One region of the Streptomyces sp. NPDC048565 genome, then DNA from elsewhere that is predicted to be linked to it. Evidence: riboswitches for the same ligand, from Rfam matches in the RefSeq annotation. Region 1 holds a riboswitch; each other region holds the start of a gene.

What was found. A riboswitch is a leader RNA that binds a small molecule or an ion and turns the genes downstream of it on or off. The one in region 1 is predicted to bind cyclic di-AMP.
Positions count from the first base shown of each region.
Region 2: another riboswitch for cyclic di-AMP. It lies ahead of AB0C75_RS12255 (transglycosylase family protein); the one in region 1 lies ahead of AB0C75_RS09755 (M23 family metallopeptidase).
Region 3: another riboswitch for cyclic di-AMP. It lies ahead of AB0C75_RS10325 (LysM peptidoglycan-binding domain-containing protein); the one in region 1 lies ahead of AB0C75_RS09755 (M23 family metallopeptidase).
Region 4: another riboswitch for cyclic di-AMP. It lies ahead of AB0C75_RS04310 (M23 family metallopeptidase); the one in region 1 lies ahead of AB0C75_RS09755 (M23 family metallopeptidase).

Region 1 covers NZ_JBEZIH010000006.1:80,142-85,142, forward strand. The annotation lists gene AB0C75_RS09745 (pitrilysin family protein) at 1-588, shown strand, start outside; gene AB0C75_RS09750 (pitrilysin family protein) at 615-1,997, shown strand; cyclic di-AMP (ydaO/yuaA leader) riboswitch at 2,188-2,356, shown strand; gene AB0C75_RS09755 (M23 family metallopeptidase) at 2,369-3,157, shown strand; gene AB0C75_RS09760 (GntR family transcriptional regulator) at 3,333-4,046, shown strand; gene AB0C75_RS09765 (HPr family phosphocarrier protein) at 4,217-4,498, opposite strand; gene AB0C75_RS09770 (GNAT family N-acetyltransferase) at 4,663-5,001, shown strand, end outside.
Region 2 covers NZ_JBEZIH010000008.1:57,169-62,169, reverse strand. The annotation lists gene AB0C75_RS12270 (nucleoside triphosphate pyrophosphohydrolase) at 1-592, shown strand, start outside; gene AB0C75_RS12265 (cytochrome P450) at 589-1,932, shown strand; gene AB0C75_RS12260 (transglycosylase family protein) at 2,038-3,012, shown strand; cyclic di-AMP (ydaO/yuaA leader) riboswitch at 3,303-3,472, shown strand; gene AB0C75_RS12255 (transglycosylase family protein) at 3,473-4,168, shown strand; gene eno (phosphopyruvate hydratase) at 4,440-5,001, shown strand, end outside.
Region 3 covers NZ_JBEZIH010000006.1:208,995-213,995, forward strand. The annotation lists gene AB0C75_RS10300 (helix-turn-helix transcriptional regulator) at 1-50, opposite strand, end outside; gene AB0C75_RS10305 (TetR family transcriptional regulator) at 392-1,039, shown strand; gene AB0C75_RS10310 (cytochrome P450) at 1,096-2,325, shown strand; gene AB0C75_RS10315 (ferredoxin) at 2,387-2,578, shown strand; gene AB0C75_RS10320 (hypothetical protein) at 2,728-2,958, opposite strand; cyclic di-AMP (ydaO/yuaA leader) riboswitch at 3,315-3,500, shown strand; gene AB0C75_RS10325 (LysM peptidoglycan-binding domain-containing protein) at 3,505-4,362, shown strand; gene AB0C75_RS10330 (hypothetical protein) at 4,590-5,001, shown strand, end outside.
Region 4 covers NZ_JBEZIH010000002.1:432,738-437,738, forward strand. The annotation lists tRNA gene AB0C75_RS04295 (tRNA-Met) at 1-29, shown strand, start outside; gene AB0C75_RS04300 (MerR family transcriptional regulator) at 170-916, shown strand; gene AB0C75_RS04305 (PP2C family protein-serine/threonine phosphatase) at 1,050-2,207, shown strand; cyclic di-AMP (ydaO/yuaA leader) riboswitch at 2,441-2,593, shown strand; gene AB0C75_RS04310 (M23 family metallopeptidase) at 2,605-3,648, shown strand; gene AB0C75_RS04315 (aldo/keto reductase) at 3,961-4,905, shown strand; gene AB0C75_RS04320 (PrsW family intramembrane metalloprotease) at 4,994-5,001, opposite strand, start outside.

The DNA of each region.
Region 1 (5,001 bases):
GAGGAGGTTCCCGCGCGTGCGCTGATGGCCGCCTACCGGCTCCCGCACGACGGCACGCGCGAGTGCGACGCCGCTGACCTGGCGCTGACGGTGCTGGGTGGCGGCGAGTCGTCCCGCCTGCACAACCGGCTGGTGCGCCGCGACCGTACGGCGGTGGCCGCGGGGTTCGGGCTGCTCAGGCTGGCCGGCGCGCCCTCGCTCGGCTGGCTTGACGTCAAGACGTCCGGGGGCGTCGAGGTGCCGCAGATCGAGGCGGCCGTCGACGAGGAGCTGAACCGCTTCGCCGATGAGGGCCCCACGCCCGAGGAGATGGAGCGCGCCCAGGCGCAGTTGGAGCGCGAGTGGCTGGACCGTCTCGGCACGGTCGCCGGCCGCGCGGACGAACTCTGCCGGTATGCCGTCCTGTTCGGCGACCCGCAGCTCGCCCTGACCGCGGTGGGCCGGGTGCTCGACGTGACGGCCGACGAGGTCAAGGCCGCCGCCCGGGCGCACCTGCGCCCCGACAACCGCGCGGTCCTGGTCTACGAGCCGGTCGAACCGGCCGACGAGACAGAGGGCACCGACGCGCCCGAAGGGGCCGACAAGTGACCGACGCCGCCGTGACTGGAGTAGCGATGGAGTACCACCCGCAGCCGACCGCAGGCGAGGCCAGGCCCTGGGCCTTCCCCGCGCCCGAGCGCGGCGCCCTGCCCAACGGGCTGACCGTGCTGCGCTGTCACCGCCCTGGCCAGCAGGTCGTCGCCGTGGAGATCTTCCTCGACGCCCCGCTGGACGCCGAGCCCGATGGCCTGGACGGGGTGGCCACGATCATGGCGCGCGCGCTGTCCGAGGGCGCGGACAAGCACTCCGCGGAGGAGTTCGCCGCCGAGCTCGAGCGATGCGGCGCCACGCTGGACGCCCACGCCGACCACCCGGGTGTCCGCGTCTCCCTCGAGGTCCCGGTCTCCCGGCTGACCAAGGCGCTCGGCCTGGTCGCCGAGGCCCTGCGGGCTCCTGCCTTCGCGGAGAGCGAGGTCGAGCGTCTGGTGGGCAACCGCCTCGACGAGATCCCGCACGAGCAGGCCAACCCGGCCCGGCGGGCCGCCAAGCAGCTCTCCAAGGAGCTCTTTCCCGCCACGGCACGGATGTCGCGTCCGCGCCTGGGCACGGAGGAGACGGTCCGGCGGATCGACGCCGCCGCCGTACGCGCCTTCTACGACGCCCATGTGCGCCCGTCCACGGCGACGGCGGTCGTCGTCGGTGACCTCACCGGGGTGGACCTGGACGCGCTGCTCTCCGAGACCCTCGGGGACTGGTCGGGCAACGCGGGCCAGGCCAGGCCGGTGCCTCCGATCACCGCGGACGACACCGGCCGTGTGGTCATCGTGGACCGCCCCGGAGCCGTCCAGACGCAGCTGCTGATCGGCCGTATCGGCGCGGACCGCCACGACAGCGTGTGGCCGGCCCAGGTGCTCGGCACGTACTGCCTGGGAGGCACCCTCACCTCCCGGCTGGACCGCGTGCTGCGTGAGGAGAAGGGCTACACCTACGGTGTCCGGGCCTTCGGACAGGTGCTGCGCTCGACGGCGCCCGGCTCCTCGTCCGGGACGACGGGCGCCGCGATGCTCGCGATCAGCGGCTCCGTCGACACGGAGTCCACCGGGCCCGCGCTCGACGACCTCTGGAAGGTCCTGCGCACCCTGGCGGCCGAGGGACTCACCGACGCCGAGCGTGAGACGGCCGTGCAGAACCTCGTGGGCGTCGCCCCGCTGAAGTACGAGACGGCGGCCTCCGTCGCCGGCACCCTGGCAGACCAGGTGGAGCAGCACCTCCCGGACGACTACCAGGCCGAGCTGTACGCACGCCTGGCCGGCACCGGCACGGTCGAGGCGACCGCCGCCGTGGTCAGTGCCTTCCCGGTCGACCGTCTGGTCACGGTCCTGGTCGGGGACGCCGCGCAGATCGCCGAGCCGGTGAAGGCGCTCGGCATCGGCGAGGTGTCGGTCGTCAGCGGCTGACGGAACGGGACATGACGGACCCCGGCGGGTGGTTTCCGCCGGGGTCCTGCTGTTTGTCTGATTTGTAGAGAAGTGCGGCGTTCATCCTGTGGGATGTGCGACAAAAGACCCTTTCCGTTTGGCGGCGCGAAGCGGCCCGCTCTAGCGTCGGCCCGGCTGTCCGCCGGACGAATGCCGCATCCGCGGCGCCGGACAGCCATCGCCGAGTCCCCGTCAGGCGCGAGCCTGGGGAGCCGGGGACCCATGAAGTCCCTGGGGTGAATCGGATCTCTGCGCCTCGTCGGAGGTGTGGAGGCCCGTAGGAGACCTTCCTGCTCCGAACCCGTCAGCTAACCCGGTAGGCGAGAAGGAAGGAAAGGACCAGCCCCTCCATGGCGTTCATCCGTGCCACCGGGAAGCACCGTGCCCCGAGCCGCCTGACGCGCAAGAGCGCCAAGGTCGCCGGCGTCGCCGCCCTGGCCACCACCGGCGTCATCGGCGCCACCGCCTCTCCGGCCCTCGCCGCTGACTCCCAGACCGTCACCGGTACCGGTCTGACCCAGACCGTCGCCCTCGACGCCACCCTCGCCGACCAGATCGCCGCCCAGGCGACGGCCCAGCAGCACCAGGCCGACGTCGCCGCGAAGGCCGCGGCCGAAGCGAAGGCCAAGGCGAAGGCGAAGGCGGAGGCCGAGCGCAAGGCCGAGGCCCGCGCCAAGGAGGTCGCCGAGGAGAAGGCGCGCGCCGCCCGCGCCGCCGAGCGTGCCCGGCTCAACGCCTTCCACCTCCCGGTCGCCGGCTCGCACGTCACCACCGGATACAAGTCCGGCGGCGCGCTCTGGTCCTCCGGCACGCACTCCGGCGTGGACTTCCAGGCCGCGTCCGGCACCTCCGTCGTCGCCGTCGGCGCCGGCACGGTCGTGGAGGCCGGCTGGGGCGGCGCGTACGGCAACAACATCGTGCTCAAGATGAAGGACGGCACGTACACCCAGTACGGCCACCTCTCCTCGATCGGCGTGTCCGTCGGTCAGGTCATCGGCTCGGGCGAGCAGATCGGCCTCTCCGGCTCGACCGGCAACTCCACCGGGCCGCACCTGCACTTCGAGGCCAGGACCACCCCCGCCTACGGCTCGGACATGGACCCCGTCGCCTACCTCCGCGCCCACGGCGTCCAGGTCTGACCCCACCCCGCCGCTCCCGACGGGGCGCGTGCCGCACTCCTCGCCGAGTGTCTCGACGGCCAAAAGATATCCATGGATTCCACCCCGCCATCGGAAATTCTGGCTGATTGCAATAGAGTCACGGAACAGGCGTCGATCGGCCGCGTTTCGCGGTGATTAAGGCGGAGGTTCGGACATGCGTATTCCCGCGCATTCGGTATGCACGGCAATCCGTGACGACATCGTCTCCGGTGTCTTCGAACGGGGCAGCCGCCTCACCGAAGAGGTGCTCGCGCGCCGCTACGGTGTCTCGCGTGTGCCCGTGCGCGAGGCACTGCGCACCCTGGAGTCCGAGGGGTTCGTCGTCACCCGCCGGCACGCCGGCGCCTGTGTCGCCGAGCCCACCGGGCAGGAGGCCGCCGACCTCCTGGAGATCCGCATGCTCCTGGAGCCCCTCGGCGCCGCCCGCGCGGCCCAGCGCCGCACCGAGGCGCATCTCAAGGTGCTCCGTGGCCTGGTCAAGCTGGGCCAGGAGCGCGTGCGTCGGGGGGAGGGGGAGGATCTGCGCGCCCTGGGAGGCTGGTTCCACGAGACGCTGGCGCAGGCCTCGGGGAGCCCCGCACTCATCGCGCTGCTCACCCAGCTCCGGCACAAGATCGCCTGGATGTACGCCGTCGAGCAGCCGCTGACCCCCGCGGACTCCTGGGCCGAGCACGGCGCCCTCGTCGACGCGGTGGCGCGCCGTGACGCGGAGCGGGCCAGGGCGCTCGCCGTCCAGCACGCGGAGCGGGCCACCGCGGCGCATCGGCTGCGGCGTACTCCGGGGCAGGCGGTGGGCGGCCGGACGGCGGGCGCCACCGGGGTGAGGACTTCGCAACACCCCGTCAACATCGCGGGAGCCCGCCATTAACAAAAGCGCCGTATACAAAGAGAGTAATTATCGCAGGGCTTTCTTTCTGCTGCCCTGATCCACGTTTTACCGGGCTCTGTGTGCGTCGTTGTGGAATACAGAAAGGCCGCGGCTCCCGGTGAGGGTGCCGCGGCCTTTCCGCAGAGAACTCCGTTGCGAAGCGACCGGAGTCAGACGGTCTCCGGGAGCTCCTCGAGCCCCTCGGCGACCAGCTTCGCCAGGCGGTCGAGGGCGGCCTCGGCGTTGTCGGCCTCGGATGCGAGCACGATCTCCTCGCCGCCCTGGGCTCCCAGGCCGAGCACCGCGAGCATGGAGGCGGCGTTCACCGGGTTGCCGTCGGCCTTGGCGATCGTCACGGGGACGCCGGAGGCCGTGGCGGCACGGACGAAGATGGAAGCGGGGCGGGCGTGCAGGCCCTCGGCCCAACCGACGTTGACGCGGCGCTCAGCCATGGTTCTGCCCTTCACGAAGCTATGGGTTGTCTAGACCAGTCTCTCATGCAGTGCGTACTGCTGTGCCCGCCACCGTCACCGGCCGCTCACCGCCCGTCGGCTCCCTCAGCGTGCCCCCGCCGAGGTCCCGCCGCGACCGGTGCCCCGGGTCGTAGTCTTGGCCCATGGAGCCCACTCCGGAGCAGAGTCCGCCTCACGTGTACCCCGACCACTGGGAGGCGGACGTGGTGCTCCGCGACGGCGGCACCGCGCGCATCAGGCCGATCACCACGGACGATGCCGAACGGCTGGTCAGCTTCTACGAGCAGGTGTCCGACGAGTCGAAGTACTACCGCTTCTTCGCGCCGTACCCGCGTCTGTCCGCCCGGGACGTGCACCGCTTCACCCATCACGACTACGTCGACCGGGTGGGACTGGCCGTCACGGTCGGCGGCGAGTTCATCGCCACCGTCCGCTACGACCGGATCGACGCGCGGGGCAGGCCCGCCTCCGCCCCGGCGGAC
Region 2 (5,001 bases), on a different contig from region 1:
CCCCTGGACGTCGCAGCGGACCCACAAGGGCCTCGCGAAGTACGCCATCGAGGAGGCGTACGAGCTGGTCGAGGCCATCGAGGACGGCGACCGTGAGGAGCTGCGCGAGGAACTCGGCGACGTACTGCTCCAGGTCGTCTTCCACGCCCGTATCGCCCAGGAGGACCAGGACGAGCCGTTCGGCATCGACGACGTCGCGGCCACGATCGTCGAGAAGCTGATCCACCGTCATCCGCACGTGTTCGGCGACGAGACCGCCGAGACCCCGGAGGACGTCCACGCGCACTGGCTCCGTACGAAGGCGATCGAGAAGCAGCGCGCGTCGGTCACCGACGGGGTGCCGCTCGGCCAGCCCGGTCTCGCGCTCGCCGCCAAGCTCGGCAGCAGGGTGCGCACGGCGGGCCTCGACGCCCCGCTCCCGGAAGGCGGGGGCGTCGGCCACCAGCTGCTCGCTATCGCCGTACGGGCCGAGCAGGACGGCACCGACCCCGAGGCCGCCCTGCGGGAGGCCGCCCGCGCCTACCGGGACGCGATCCGGACGGCTGAGGGCCTCGGCGGTCCCGGGGCCGCTCCCGACGGCGTCGAGGAGTGAACGACTGCCCCGGGAAGACCCCCGCACCCGACGCGGCACCTCATCCGGCACCGGAGGCCGCACACGCCCCCGAAGCCTCACCCGCACCCGAACTCTTCACCTGGGAGTTCGCCACCGACCCGTACCCCGCCTACGCCTGGCTCCGCGAGCACAGCCCCGTGCACCGCACGCAGCTGCCGAGCGGTGTGGAGGCCTGGCTGGTGACCCGTTACGCCGATGCCAGGCAGGCACTCGCCGACACCCGGCTCTCCAAGAACCCGGCCCACCACGCGGGCTCCGCGAACGCCAAGGGCAAGACGGGCATTCCTGGCGAGCGCAAGGCGGAGCTGATGACGCATCTGCTGAACATCGACCCGCCCGACCACACCCGGCTGCGCCGGCTCGTCTCCAAGGCGTTCACTCCGCGCCGGGTCGCCGAGTTCGCGCCGCGTGTGCAGGAGCTGACGGACCGCCTCATCGACTCGTTCATCGAGGAGGGGAAGGCGGACCTCATCCATGACTTCGCGTTCCCCCTGCCCATCTACGCGATCTGTGACCTGCTGGGCGTGCCCCGGGAGGACCAGGACGACTTCCGCGACTGGGCCGGCATGATGATCCGGCACGGCGGCGGGCCGCGTGGCGGGGTGGCCAGGTCGGTCAAGAAGATGCGCGGCTATCTCGCCGAACTCATCCACCGTAAAAGGGAGAATCCCGGCGACGACCTGATCTCCGGGCTGATCCGGGCGAGCGACCACGGTGAGCACCTCAGCGAGAACGAGGCGGCGGCGATGGCCTTCATCCTCCTTTTCGCCGGCTTCGAGACGACCGTGAACCTCATCGGCAACGGCACCTACGCGCTGCTGCGCAACCCCTCGCAGCGTGAGCGCCTGGAGCGCTCGCTGGCCGCGGGGGAGACCGAACTGCTCGCCACCGGGATCGAGGAGCTGCTGCGCTACGACGGTCCGGTGGAGCTCGCGACATGGCGTTACGCCACCGAGCCCGTGAGGCTGGGAGGGCAGGACATCGCGGCCGGGGACCCGGTCCTCGTGGTGCTGGCCGCCGCCGACCGGGACCCGGAGCGGTTCCAGGATGCGGACACCCTGGACCTTGCGCGGAGTGACAATCAGCACCTCGGATACGGGCACGGCATTCACTACTGCCTGGGGGCGCCGCTGGCCCGGCTGGAGGGGCAGGCGGCCCTGGCGACACTGCTCAGGCGCCTCCCCGACCTGCGGCTCGCTGCGGAACCTGCCGATTTGCGCTGGCGCGGCGGGCTCATCATGCGTGGACTGCGCACACTTCCCGTGGAGTTCACTCCCGGGGATCCGACCGAGAAAGGTGACAATCAGTCAACTCTGTGACTTTGACGTGATCTCCGCTGCATCGACTTGTGACACACGTTCGAGTACGGCTAGGTTCACCGTTCGACTCACCCGTCACATGTCAGTCACACGGAAGGCAATCCCATGGGCTCCGCGAACGGCAGACACCGCCGCCCTCGCCAGGCACCCGCCATCGTCGTCGCCGCAGGCGTCACCGGGTCGGCCATTGCCATCCCGCTCCTCGGCGCCGGTGGCGCGCAGGCCGCTGACGCGTCGACCTGGGACCGGGTCGCCGAATGCGAGAGTGGTGGCGTGTGGAGTGCCGACCTCGGCAACGGCCGCTACGGCGGCCTGCAGTTCTCGCAGGACACCTGGTTCGACTACGGCGGCACCGAGTACGCGTCCCGCGCCGACCTCGCCAGCCGCTCGCAGCAGATCGCGGTCGCCGAGAAGGTGCTGGACGACAAGGGCCCGCAGGCATGGTCCAGCTGCGCGGTGATCTCCGGGCTCGCCCTGGACGGGACGCTGCCGGGGGTGGACCCGGGCGACGAGTCCTCCGCAGACCCCTCGGACACGGCGACCCCGTCCGAAACCCCCTCGTCCGAGGCGACGGACCCGGCGGACTCCGCGGACCCTGCGGACGAAACGGATGGATCCGGCGACTCGGATGACTCGGACGAATCCGATGCGAAGGGCGAGGCGGGCAAGGACGCTTCCGGCGACGCGACGGACAAGGGCAGCGGCTCGGACGAGGACGACGAAGCGGGCGCCTCACCGTCCGCGACTCCGTCCCCGGAGGCCACCGGCTCCTCCGACACGTCGAAGGATGACGGGGCGAAGGCCGGCAAGCACCGCGGCACCCCGGCCCCCGAGGCGGGCGCGGAGCAGGGTGACGGGCGCGAGTCCGGCCGGCACGCCTCGCGCGGCGAATCCGACGCGCGTCAGGGCGCCGAGGGGGCGTACACCGTCCGCGAGGGCGACAACCTCTGGGCGATCGCCGAGGCGCAGGACCTCTCCGGTGGCTGGACGGCGCTCTACGAGGCCAACAGGGACGAGCTGGGTTCCGACCCGGACCTGATCCTTCCCGGCCAGAGCCTGGATCTCCTCGGCCTCAAGTGATCAAAAACGGGAAAACGCCCCAAAATCAGGGGTAGTTCAGAGGCCTATGTCCACTTATGTGTAAGTGAGACATGGGTCTCTTTGCTTCAACTGCGGCGCCCGGTCCGTCCGGTCCGTCCATTTTGGCTCCGACCTGCGAAAACGGTCCATCTGGGCGGACCGGTACGGGCTGATTGGTCGTTATGTCCATCTTTGAATGTGGGGGTTGCGTGTGTTTACGGTCGGAGCCGCTCGCACCGCGGGCACCTTCGACCGTCACGCCGAATCCTGCCGTCGGCCGAAGGGAACCGACGCGTAAAGCGCCGTAGGCAGGAGCGGGGGACCCAGGTAAGCGCCGGACCCGGCCGTCGGAAGACGGGTGGAGTGCGGCTAGGGGTGAAGTCGTCCGCGAGTAGGACGACCGGGCACACTCACAGCCCGAACCCGACAGCTCACCTCGTAGGCGTCGGTGAGGAGAACCATGCTGCTTTCCAGCAAGGGCAAGCACCGTCGCCCGTCCAAGGCCGTCCGTGTCGCCACCCTGGCCGGTGTCGCCGGCGCCGCTGTCGCCGTCCCGCTGATGGGTGCGACCGGTGCCTCCGCCGCCTCCGTCGACACCTGGGACGCCGTCGCCCAGTGCGAGTCGGGTGGCGACTGGTCCATCAACACCGGCAACGGCTACTACGGCGGTCTGCAGTTCTCGCAGTCCAGCTGGGCGGCCGCCGGCGGCACGCAGTACGCCTCCCGCGCCGACCTGGCCACCAAGGACCAGCAGATAGCCGCCGCCGAGAAGCTCCTCGACATCCAGGGCCCGGGTGCCTGGTCCTGCGCCGGAGCCGGCGGTCTGACGAACGACGGTGTGGACCCGGGCGTCGACACCGGCTCCTCCGCGAAGAACGGCGACACGGACCCGCAGGCCACGCAGGAGCGCACGGCCGAGCAGCCCACCACGCGCAGCGAGAAGCGCGCCGCCCCCGAGAAGACCGTCACCACGCCGACCGGCGACAAGGTCGAGAAGGGTGACGGCGAGTACAAGGTGAAGGCCGGCGACACCCTCAGCAAGATCGCCGGTGCGAAGAAGGTCGACGGCGGCTGGGAGAAGCTCTTCAAGCTCAACGACGACATCGTCGACGACGCCGACCTGATCTTCCCGGGGCAGCAGCTCCACCTGAAGTAGGCGAGCGGCTCCATCCGAAGGAGTCGGAAACAGCCCGGGGTGTTCCTCCTGCCCCGGAGACCCGGCCCGGCGTGCTGACCCCCCGCACGCCGGGCCGACGGTCGCTCGCCGTAGAATTTTTGAGCTTTGCCCGGAATGTGGATCCTTGGGTCCTTTTTCGTCCCAGGAGACGGGCGCACGGCCGACGGAGCGCCACGAGCCGGTTAGGCTCGTGGCGCAAGGCCACAGTGACCCTGCACAACCAGTGTCAGATCCCAGAAGGAGATGCCTCGTGCCGTCCATCGACGTCGTCGTAGCCAGGGAAATCCTCGACTCCCGGGGTAACCCCACGGTCGAGGTCGAGGTTGGCCTCGACGACGGCAGCACGGGACGTGCTGCTGTTCCGTCCGGCGCCTCCACCGGTGCGTTCGAGGCCATTGAGCTTCGCGACGGTGACCCCAACCGCTACCAGGGCAAGGGCGTCGAGAAGGCCGTCCTCGCCGTGATCGAGCAGATCGGCCCGGAGCTCGTCGGCTACGACGCCACCGAGCAGCGTCTCATCGACCAGGCGATGTTCGACCTGGACGCGACAGAGAACAAGGGCTCCCTCGGCGCCAACGCCATCCTCGGCGTCTCGCTGGCCGTGGCGCACGCCGCGTCCGAGGCGTCCGACCTCCCGCTGTTCCGCTACCTCGGCGGCCCGAACGCGCACCTGCTGCCCGTTCCGATGATGAACATCCTGAACGGCGGCTCGCACGCCGACTCCAACGTGGACATCCAGGAGTTCATGATCGCGCCGATCGGCGCCGAGTCGTTCTCCGAGGCCCTGCGCTGGGGCGCGGAGGTCTACCACA
Region 3 (5,001 bases), 130 kb from region 1:
GGGCTCACGCCGAGAAGGCGCGCCGCCTGCCCGATGGTGTAGGTCTGCATGTGCCGCATGATAGTCATTTCTGGCTCGCAGTTGCAAGCTTTATTGCCCTTTCAGCTCGCAGATGCTGGGTGCTGGTCGACTCTTCTGGATACCTCGGGTGAGGCTGTCTGCCCCGGTGCCTTTGCGCCAATTCCAGGCAGGCGCCGGAGTGGTACCGCCCGGCTCCCGGGGGCCTCAGGCCATGCGGGGCGGCTGGGAGCGGAGGCGAATCTTCCGCCGCAGGCCACCCTGCGGTCGCCCTGCACCCATCTCGGCCATCTTTAAAGCAGTCGCTTGACCGACTCAGCGGTGCTGGATTCTCCTGGACGCTCCAGGACGCGCTCTACCGGGGAGAAGCCGGATGGAACCGATGGTGCGGACCGAACAGGCCGGCGGGACCAGGGAACTGATCCTGAACGCGGCGGAGCGGCTGTTCGCCGAGCGAGGCGTCTACGCGGTGTCCAACCGCCGGGTCAGCGAGGCCGCACAGCAGGGCAACAACGCGGCGGTCGGCTATCACTTCGGTACGAAGGCCGACCTGGTGCGCGCCATCGCCCGTAAGCACAGCCGGCAGATCGAGGAGGCCCGCGCCCGTCTGCTGGCCGGAGTCGAAGACCCCACGGACATAGGGGAGTGGGTGGGCTGCCTGGTGCGGCCCACCACCGAACATCTGGCCGGACTCGGCAGCCCTACCTGGTTCGCACGGTTCTGCGCCCAAGCCATGACCGATCCGGCGCTGCGGGACATCATGGCCGAGGAGTCGCTCGCCTGTCCGCCCACGCTGCAGGTGCTCGAAGGGCTGAACCGGTGCCTCCCCGACCTGCCGGCCGACGTTCACGTCGAGCGGGCCGTCATGTCGCGCAACCTGATCATCCACACCTGTGCGGAGCGTGAACGCGCACTCGCCGACAACTCCTCGACGCCTCGCGCGAACTGGCATGACACCGCCACCGGTCTGATAGACGCCGTCGTCGGGCTCTGGACGGCACCCGTCACGGCCTGCCGCTGACGGCCCCTCCCTGTCCGCCTGGTTCGTCCCCCACCGCACGACGAAGTGAGGAACCGATGACCACCACCAGTACCGCACGCACGGACGGGGCGCCCGTGCCCTCTGCTGTGGAATTCCCGATGGACAGGGCGGCGGGCTGTCCCTTCGACCCGCCGCCCGGCCTGAAGGCCGAGCAGGAACAGGGGCCGCTCAGGAAGGTCCGCCTGTGGGACGGGAGCACGCCCTGGCTGGTGACCCGTTACGCGGATCAGCGCACCCTCCTCTCCGACCCGAGGGTCAGCGCCGACATCACCCGGCCCGGTTATCCCAGTCAGGCGCCGGTGAGAGGGGCGAGCTTCAGCTTCATCCTCATGGATGACCCTGAACACGCGCGTCAGCGGCGGATGGTGACAGCTCCTTTCACGATCAAGCGGGTCGAGGCGATGCGCCCCGCCGTTCAGAAGATCGTGGACGGGCTGATCGACACCATGCTGGCCGGGCCCCCGAGGGCCGACCTCGTCCAGGCGTTCGCCCTACCGGTCCCTTCACTCGTCATCTGCGAACTGCTCGGAGTGCCCTACTCCGACCACGACTTCTTCCAGCAGAACAGCGGCACTCTCATCCGCCGCACAGCGGACCCCGAGGTGCGGGCCGCGGCCCACGACAATCTGATCGGCTATCTGGACGAGCTGATGGGGCACAAGATCGCCCGGCCCGCGGACGACCTCCTGTCGGGGCTCGGTACCCGGGTCGGGGCCGGAGAGCTGTCCCGCCGGGAAGCGGCGGAGATGGGCGTACTCCTGCTGCTCGCCGGTCACGAGACCACGGCGAACATGATCGCTCTGGGTACCCTCGCCCTGCTCGAACACCCCGATCAGCTCGCCCTGCTGCGCGAGACCGAGGACCCCAAGGTGGTCGCCGGCGCCGTCGAGGAGCTGTTGCGCTATCTCAACATCACCCACACGGGGCGCCGCCGCGTGGCTCTGGAGGACATCGAGATCGCCGGCGAGGTTATCCGGGCAGGTGAGGGGATCGTTGTGCCGAACGACATCGGCAACCGTGACCCCGAGGTCTTCGCCGATCCTGACCGGCTGGACGTCAGGCGCGACGCACGGCGTCATGTGGCCTTCGGCTTCGGCGTCCATCAGTGCGTCGGCCAGCCGCTGGCCCGTCTGGAGCTCCAGGTCGTCTACAGCACCCTCTACCGCCGTATCCCCACCCTGCGGCTGGACGCCCGCATCGAGGACCTGCCCTTCAAGCACGACGGGTCGGTCTACGGCGTCCACGAACTGCCCGTGGCCTGGTGACCTCTCACCGCCGCACCCCCCGCCCCCGCCACGCAGCGACACCGACGACGAAGGAGTGCTCATGAAAGTGACCCTGGACCAGGACAAGTGCGTGGCGTCCGGGCAGTGCGTGGTCGCCGCCGATGACGTGTTCGACCAGGACGACGACGGGATAGCCGTCCTGCTGAACCCCGCACCGTCCTCGGCCCGGGCCGAGGACGTCCAGCAGGCCGCGGCCGTCTGTCCGGCGTTGGCCATCCGGATCGAGGGCTGACACCGGGCGGACAACCGAGGCGGTCCGGCGCGTTCTCGCGCCGGACCGCTTTTCGTCGTGGCCGCTTCGTCCGGTGGCTGTACTTCGTGGTGGCCGGCTTCTCGTGCCGGCCGACGGCCCGCAAGCCCCAGGCCCGCCGCCGCCTCCTCTCAGTGCGGCTTCCAGCTGAGCTTGCCCCCACCCACCCATCGGACGGTCGCAGGGTCGTCGAGGTCATGGACCGTGATGCCGGCCGCGGCGGCTGCGATGAGCACGTCCGTCATGGCCGTGGCGCTTCCGATCACCTCGCCGTCGATCTCCACGACCCGGAAGGGCGGGTCCCCGGGCTGGACGGGCAGAACGGTGATCCGAGGGGCCGAGGGGCGAGGGTTTTGCGTCATGGGCGGATCGGTTCCACGCGAACGCTCTCGGTATGCCCGAAGGCGTCATTCATGAGTCGTATGCCCGTTTTGAGTTAGTTTTAGAAATTGATCCCGTAATCCATAAAAGGCCATTTCGTGTGACCTGGGGCCTTCGCTCGGGAGCAAATCGCCCGAATCGGACTCCGTGACCAGCGTCACCTCATGCGCTCCGGACGCAGCAGCTCGGCGGTCGGTTCCCTTCTGCGCCAAGAGGAATGGGTGGCGCCGTGTGGGGTGGATTACATGAATTCCCGAGAATTGATCTTGCGGATGAATTGTGATCACCGCGCCAGGCTTGTTCCTTTCCCTATTTCTCGCCTACGGTCGCCATCACTCCGGGCGGAACGCCGAATCCTGCCGCCGTCCGGTTACCCGACTACTTCTCGTACGGCAGGAGCGGGGGACCCAAGTAAGCGCCGATCCGGTTACCGGAGCGGCTCGGGGTGAAGTCGCATTCGTATGCGGCCGGGCATCTCCAGCTCGAACCCGACAGCTCACTTCGTAGGCGACGGAGAGGAATTCAGCATGCCCGAAATCGCTAAGCACCGTCGTTCCAGGGCCAGTTCGCTCACCCGCGGCATCATCGCCGTGAGCACGGGCGGAGCCGCCCTGGCCCTCCCTGTGATCGGTGCGACCGGCGCCTTCGCAGCCCCGGCCCAGCCGGCCGCCGTGGAAAAGGCGGCGACGTCGACTGCCGCGACCGGCAAGGGAATTGCCGCGCAGAAGTCCGAGTCCGGTACGTATTCCGTGATCTTGGGTGACACTCTTGCAAAGATCGCCCGCGAGCATTCCGTGAGCGGTGGCTGGAAGGCCCTGTACGAGGACAACCAGAAGGCTGTCGGCGGAAACCCCGACCTGATTCACCCCGGTCTGAAGCTGACCATTGGTGCCAAGGCCGAGAGCAAGTCCGCCGACAAGGCGGACAAGGCCCCCAAGGCCGAATCCAAGGCCTCTGCTTCGTCGGACCGTGCCGAGCAGAGCGCTGACCGCGCCGACCGCTCGGAGCGTACGAGCACCAACCTCGCCGCGGAGGGCACGCCCGCCGCCGAGCCGGTCTCGTACACCGACGACCTCGACGGCTGGATCCAGGAGTCGCTCGCCGTCATGGCCGAGCACGGCATCCCCGGTAGCTACGAGGGCATCCACCGCAACATCATCCGCGAGTCGGCGGGCGACCCCCAGGCCATCAACAACTGGGACTCGAACGCCGCCGCGGGCATCCCGTCCAAGGGCCTGCTGCAGGTCATCGACCCGACCTTCCAGGCGTACCACGTGGACGGTACGTCGACGGACAGCTACGACCCGGTCGCCAACATCACTGCCGCGTGCAACTACGCCGCGGACAAGTACGGCTCCATCGACAACGTCTTCGGGGCCTACTGAGTCCTGCCCGAGGCGGGACCGCTGGCGCACGGGTGTGTGACAGAGGGACAGAAGTGACGGGTGGTGCGGGTTCGGCGGAACCCGCACCACCCGTCGTCCGTTTTCCGGTGCCTGCCGGGTCCGGATGCACCGTACGGCGGTGTCACGGCCGGGCCCCGACCCGCCGACAGGCCGGTCGGGGCCCGGTTGACTGGTCTCGTACAGGTTCGTCGTCCATACTGCCCGCCGTGGAGCAGCGCATAGATTCGAACACCAAGCCAGAGTTCGCCGCGGGCACAGATCCGGCGTACATCCCCGGCCTGACGGCCCCTGCCCCCGCGCGGACGGAGGCGGAACCGGAAGCGGAGGAGGAGACGTCCCAGCGGCCCGAGGAGACGACAGGGGAGGCTGAGGAGGCCGGGGAGGTCACGGTCTCGGAGGCGCTCGCCACGGAGGCGGCTGACGGGGTCGTGGACGGTTCCAGGCCGGACGGCGACAACAGCGGGGACGGCGACACGAGCCAGCACGGCGACACGAGCCAGGACGGCGACGCGAGCCAGGACGGCGACGCGGCCACGGAGAGTTCCGGTACCTCGGACGACGCGGCCGCCTCCGAAGTCACCCCCGAGGCCGAGGCCGAGGCGGCGAGCGGAAGTGGCG
Region 4 (5,001 bases), on a different contig from region 1:
GGTCGCAGGTTCAAATCCTGTCCCCGCTACTGAAGACAGAGGCCCGGATCCTTTCGAGGATCCGGGCCTCTGTCGTATGCCGCCACCCGGCCGCCGCGACATGTGCCGTCACCCGGCCGCCGGTGCAGGGCTTGACCTTGACGTTACGTAAACCTCTAGCGTTTCCGGCATGGAGTGGTCGATCCAGGAAATCGCCAAGCGGGCAGGCACCACGAGCCGGACCCTCCGGCACTACGGAGACATCGGTCTCCTCGCGCCGAGCCGCACGGGTGCCAACGGCTACCGCTATTACGACCAGGAGGCCCTGGTCGGACTCCAGCGCATTCTGCTGCTGCGGGAGCTGGGGCTCTCGTTGCCCGCGATCAAGGACGTGCTGGAGGGGCAGCGGGACACCGGCGTGGCGCTCCGGGCCCATCTGCGGCTGCTGGAGCAGGAGCGTGAGCGCATCGGGCGGCAGATCGCCTCGGTGCGGACCACTCTCGACAGGACCGAGAAAGGGGAGCACATCATGGCGGAGGAAGTGTTCGACGGCTTCGACCACACGGCGTACGAGCAGGAAGTCACCGAGCGCTGGGGCAAGGAGGCGTACGAGCGCGGCGGCCGGTGGTGGCGCGGGCTGAGCGAGGAGGAACGCGCCGGGTTCCAGGGTGTGCACGAGGCCATCGCCCGGGATTACGGAGAGGCCAGGGCGGCCGGTCTGGCGGCGGGTGACGACGCGGTGCAGGACATCGCGCGACGGCACTGCGAGTGGCTGTCGGTGACCATGGAGGTCACGCGGGCTTACGTGGCCGGCATCGCGGAGATGTACGTCGCCGATTCCCGCTTCGGGAGGAACTACGATCGCCACGGGGACGGAACCGCCGTCTTCGTACGGGACGCACTGACGCTCTACGCGCAGCGCCGGCTCTCCGACTGACCACCGGGGGACGGGGCTCCGGCGCGCTCCTCCCTTTGGCCGATGGCGAGTCGCCGTTCGGCGCGGCTCCGGCCAGCCTGGGTGGGGCGCGGTACCGTCCGCACCCGTGGGCGGAGCGGGCAGGAGCAAACAGGTGGGGAAGCGGGACGAACGGCGGGGCAGCACGGTCGGGAACTCCCGTTCCCGGCGGTTCGTGCGGGTGCTGCCCGTCCTGATGATCTGCGCCGGTGTGATCTTCGACTTCGCGACGCCGACCGAGGTCACCGCTGTGCCGCTCTTCGCCGCGGCCCCGCTGATCGCCGCCCCCTTCTTCTCGCCGGGCGGCACCGCGCGTATCGGCATGGCAGCGACCCTCGTGGTGCTGGTCATCCGGATCTCGTCCGGCGCGCTCGGCGAGGTCGTGCCGCTCACCGACCTGTTCACCCTGGTCACCGTCTCCGTGCTGTCCCTTCTCATCAACCGCGTCGTGCGCCGTATGAACGAGCAGCTGGCCTCGGCCAGGGTCATCGCGGAGACCGCGATGCGTGCGGTGCTCCCGAGGCCCGAGGACCGGGTCGGCGGGCTGCTGGTCGCGGCGCGGTACGAGGCGGCCCAGGCGGACGAGTTCGTCGGCGGCGACCTGTACGCCGTAGCGGACACGCCGTTCGGGGTGCGCCTGGTCCTCGGGGACGTACGGGGCAAGGGGCTGGACGCCGTGGGGGCGGTGTCCGTCGTGATCGGGGCGTTCCGGGAGGCCGCCGAGCGGGATCTGTCGCTCGAGGCGGTGGTCCAGCGGCTGGAGCGGGCGCTGGCGCGTGAGGGCTCGCGGCGGGGCGGGTTCGACACGGTGGAGGGCTTCGTGACCGCCGTCATCGCGGAGATCCCGTCCGGATCGGAGACGCTGCGGGTCATCAACCGCGGGCATCCGGAGCCGCTCGTGCTGCACGGGGACGGGTCGCTCGACGTGCTGACGCCGTCGGCGCCCGCGCTGCCCCTCGGGATGGGGCTCGGCACGTGGCCCGACCGGGCGGACGAGTGGACGCTGCCTGCCGGGTCGATGTTCCTGGCGTTCACCGACGGGCTCTCCGAGGCGCGGAACGCGAAGGGCGTCTTCTACGACCCGGCGGCCCGGCTGCGCGGCCGGCTGTTCCCGGGGCCCGACGAGCTGCTGTCCGCGCTCACCGACGACGTACGGCTGCACACCGGGGGCAGGTCGACGGACGACCTGGCGCTCCTCGCGGTCGGCCGTCCCGCGCACGGTCAGCAGGAGCGGCGGACGACGGTGAAGATCGTGGGGCGGGACGGTGGATGACCCGTCGCGACGGTGGGTAGTCGAAGGACCTCGCTGCGCATAACATTTGACGTACCGTCAGAAACTGTCGGACGGACGGAGTGCGCTCAAGTCGCCCGTTTGCGCCCGGTTGACCCATGAAAGTCCAGGCCGGAGTCGTGACTGATCTGTGGGAACAGCTTGGAATCGGGCCCGGGTGTCTATTAACGTTCGATAACGCAGCGCGGTTGTACCTGCCGCCGCCAGAGGCGGCACCGCGCGCAGCGCCGAATTCCGCAAGGGAACCGGGGAACCACCTACATGGGGTGAATCGGACACCTGCGTCTCGCGAGAGACGAAGGGGCCCGTAGGAGACCTTCCTGCTCCGAACCCGTCAGCTAACCCGGTAGGCGAGAAGGAAGGAAAGGAGTGCGCCCACGTGGCGTCCAACAAGCCTGCCCCCGAGGCCCCGTCATCCTTCAGGACCGACAGCTTCGGTGATGAGGACAGGACATGGGGGGAATGGAACCCCGACGAGGAGTCCATCCGTCCCGTACGCGGTCGGCACCGCGTGGCCAAGCAGCGCGGTCTCGCCCGTAGCTCCACCGTCCTCGGCGTCGGCGTCATCGCGGCCGTCGGTGCGGGTGGCATGGCCACTGCGCAGAGCAAGCCGCCGGTCTCCATCTCTCTTCCCGATTCCATCGCGGACAACCTCCCCGACGCCAAGTCCCTTCCCGGCGTCGGCGCGTTCATGTCCCACGACTCCTCTGCGGACCAGGAGGCGGTCGCCGAGTCCGCCGCCCCGTTGACCAGCGCGGGCATCACTGCCGCCGAGGCCGACCAGGGTGCCACCGACGCCGGCGAGGCCCTTCGCGCCCGTATCCTCCAGCAGGCCGAGCAGCAGCAGGCCGGAGCAGACGCCGAGGCCAAGGCCGCCCAGGAGAAGGCGGCTGAAGAGGCGGCAGCGGCCGAGGCGGCGAAGCAGCAGAGCGAGGCCGAGGCGAAGGCAGCCGCGAAGAAGAAGGCGGCCGAAGAGGCGGCGAAGAAGAAGGCCGAGGCCGAGCGCCTCGCCAAGCTCGCCGCCAGCTACGCCATTCCGACCTCCTCGTACACCATCACCTCGACGTTCGGCGAGGCCGGCTCGATGTGGTCGTCCGGCCATCACACCGGGCTGGACTTCGCGGCTCCGACCGGTACGCCGGTCAAGGCCGTGCACGGCGGCACCGTGAAGTCGGCCGGCTGGTCCGGCGCGTACGGCTACCGCACGGTCCTGGAGCTCGATGACGGCACGGAGATCTGGTACTGCCACCAGTCCTCGATGGACGTCACCGCAGGGCAGAAGGTCAACACGGGCGACACCATCGGGCGCGTCGGAGCCACGGGCAACGTGACCGGCCCGCACCTCCACCTGGAGGTCCACACCGCGGACGGCTCCGGTATCGACCCGATGAGCTGGCTGCGCAGCAAGGGCCTCACGGTCTGACCTCGGCGAGAGCCTGACGTGGGCACCCGGCCGGGTGCCCGATGCCGCGCCAGGCCGGGAGCCCGGCGCCGCACCCGGCTGGGAGCCCGACCGCCGGTAACCGGCGCACCGCAACCCCGGCGGCCCTGACGCACGACCCCCCGACGTCAGGGCCGCCGGTCTGCCTGGATCGTGAGGCGCCGACCGGGTGCGGGGCCCGCCCTTCGGGCGGACGGCGCTACTTTCGAAACGCGCCCCAGGTGCGGGCCTCAGGGGCCCGGTGCGGGCCGCGCATCCGGAATAGCCGTTTCGGTCAGCTGGTTGTCGCGGGGTATGACATCTCTGCGCCCGCTCGGTACTTCGAGCCTCCAGGTCTTCCCCCTCTCTCTCGGCGGCAACGTCTTCGGCTGGACGGCCGACGAGAAGCAGACCTTCGCTGTCCTCGACGCGTACGCGGCGGCCGGCGGTAACTTCATCGACACCGCCGACTCCTACAGCGCCTGGATCCCCGGCAACCAGGGCGGTGAGTCGGAGACCCTCATCGGCAAGTGGCTGGCGGCCGGTTCCCGTCGCGACGATGTCGTCATCGCCACCAAGGTCAGCGGCCACCCCGACTTCAGGGGGCTGTCGGCCACCAACATCAAGGCGGCGGCCGAGGCCTCGCTGCGCCGGCTCGGCACCGACCACATCGACCTCTACTACACGCACCACGACGACGAGAGCGTCCCCGTCGAGGAGATCATCACCGCGCTCGACCAGCTGGTGAAGGCCGGCACCGTGCGGGAGATCGCCGCCTCCAACATCAGCCCCGAGCGGCTCCAGGCCTCCCTGGACTTCTCCGAGCGCGAGGGCCTGGCGCGTTACATCGCCCTGCAGCCGAACTACAACCTCGTCTCGCGCGACACCTACGAGGGCGCGCTCCAGGACACGGCGGCCGGCGCGGGTCTTGCCGGCGTCCCCTACTACGCGCTCGCCTCGGGCTTCCTCACCGGCAAGTACCGACCGGGGGCGACGGTCGAGAGCGCTCGGGCCGAGGGGGCGGGCAAGCACCTGGAGACCGAGCGCGGACGAAAGGTGCTGGCGGCGCTCGACAGGATCGCGCAGGAGCACGACGCGGAGATCGCCACGGTCGCGCTCGCGTGGCTGCTCTCCCGGCCGACCGTCGTCGCTCCGATCGCGTCCGCGCGCACGGTCGAACAGCTGCCCGCGCTCGTTGCGGTGGCCGACCTCCGGCTGACCGAGCAGGAGCTGGCGGAGCTCACCGAGGCGTCCGCCTGACGCTCTGACGCCCTGATGCCCGGATGCGCCTGACGCTCTGATGCCCTGAGGGGTGCTGTGCCGTCCTGCCGTCCTGAGCCGGGTGGTCTCAGGCGG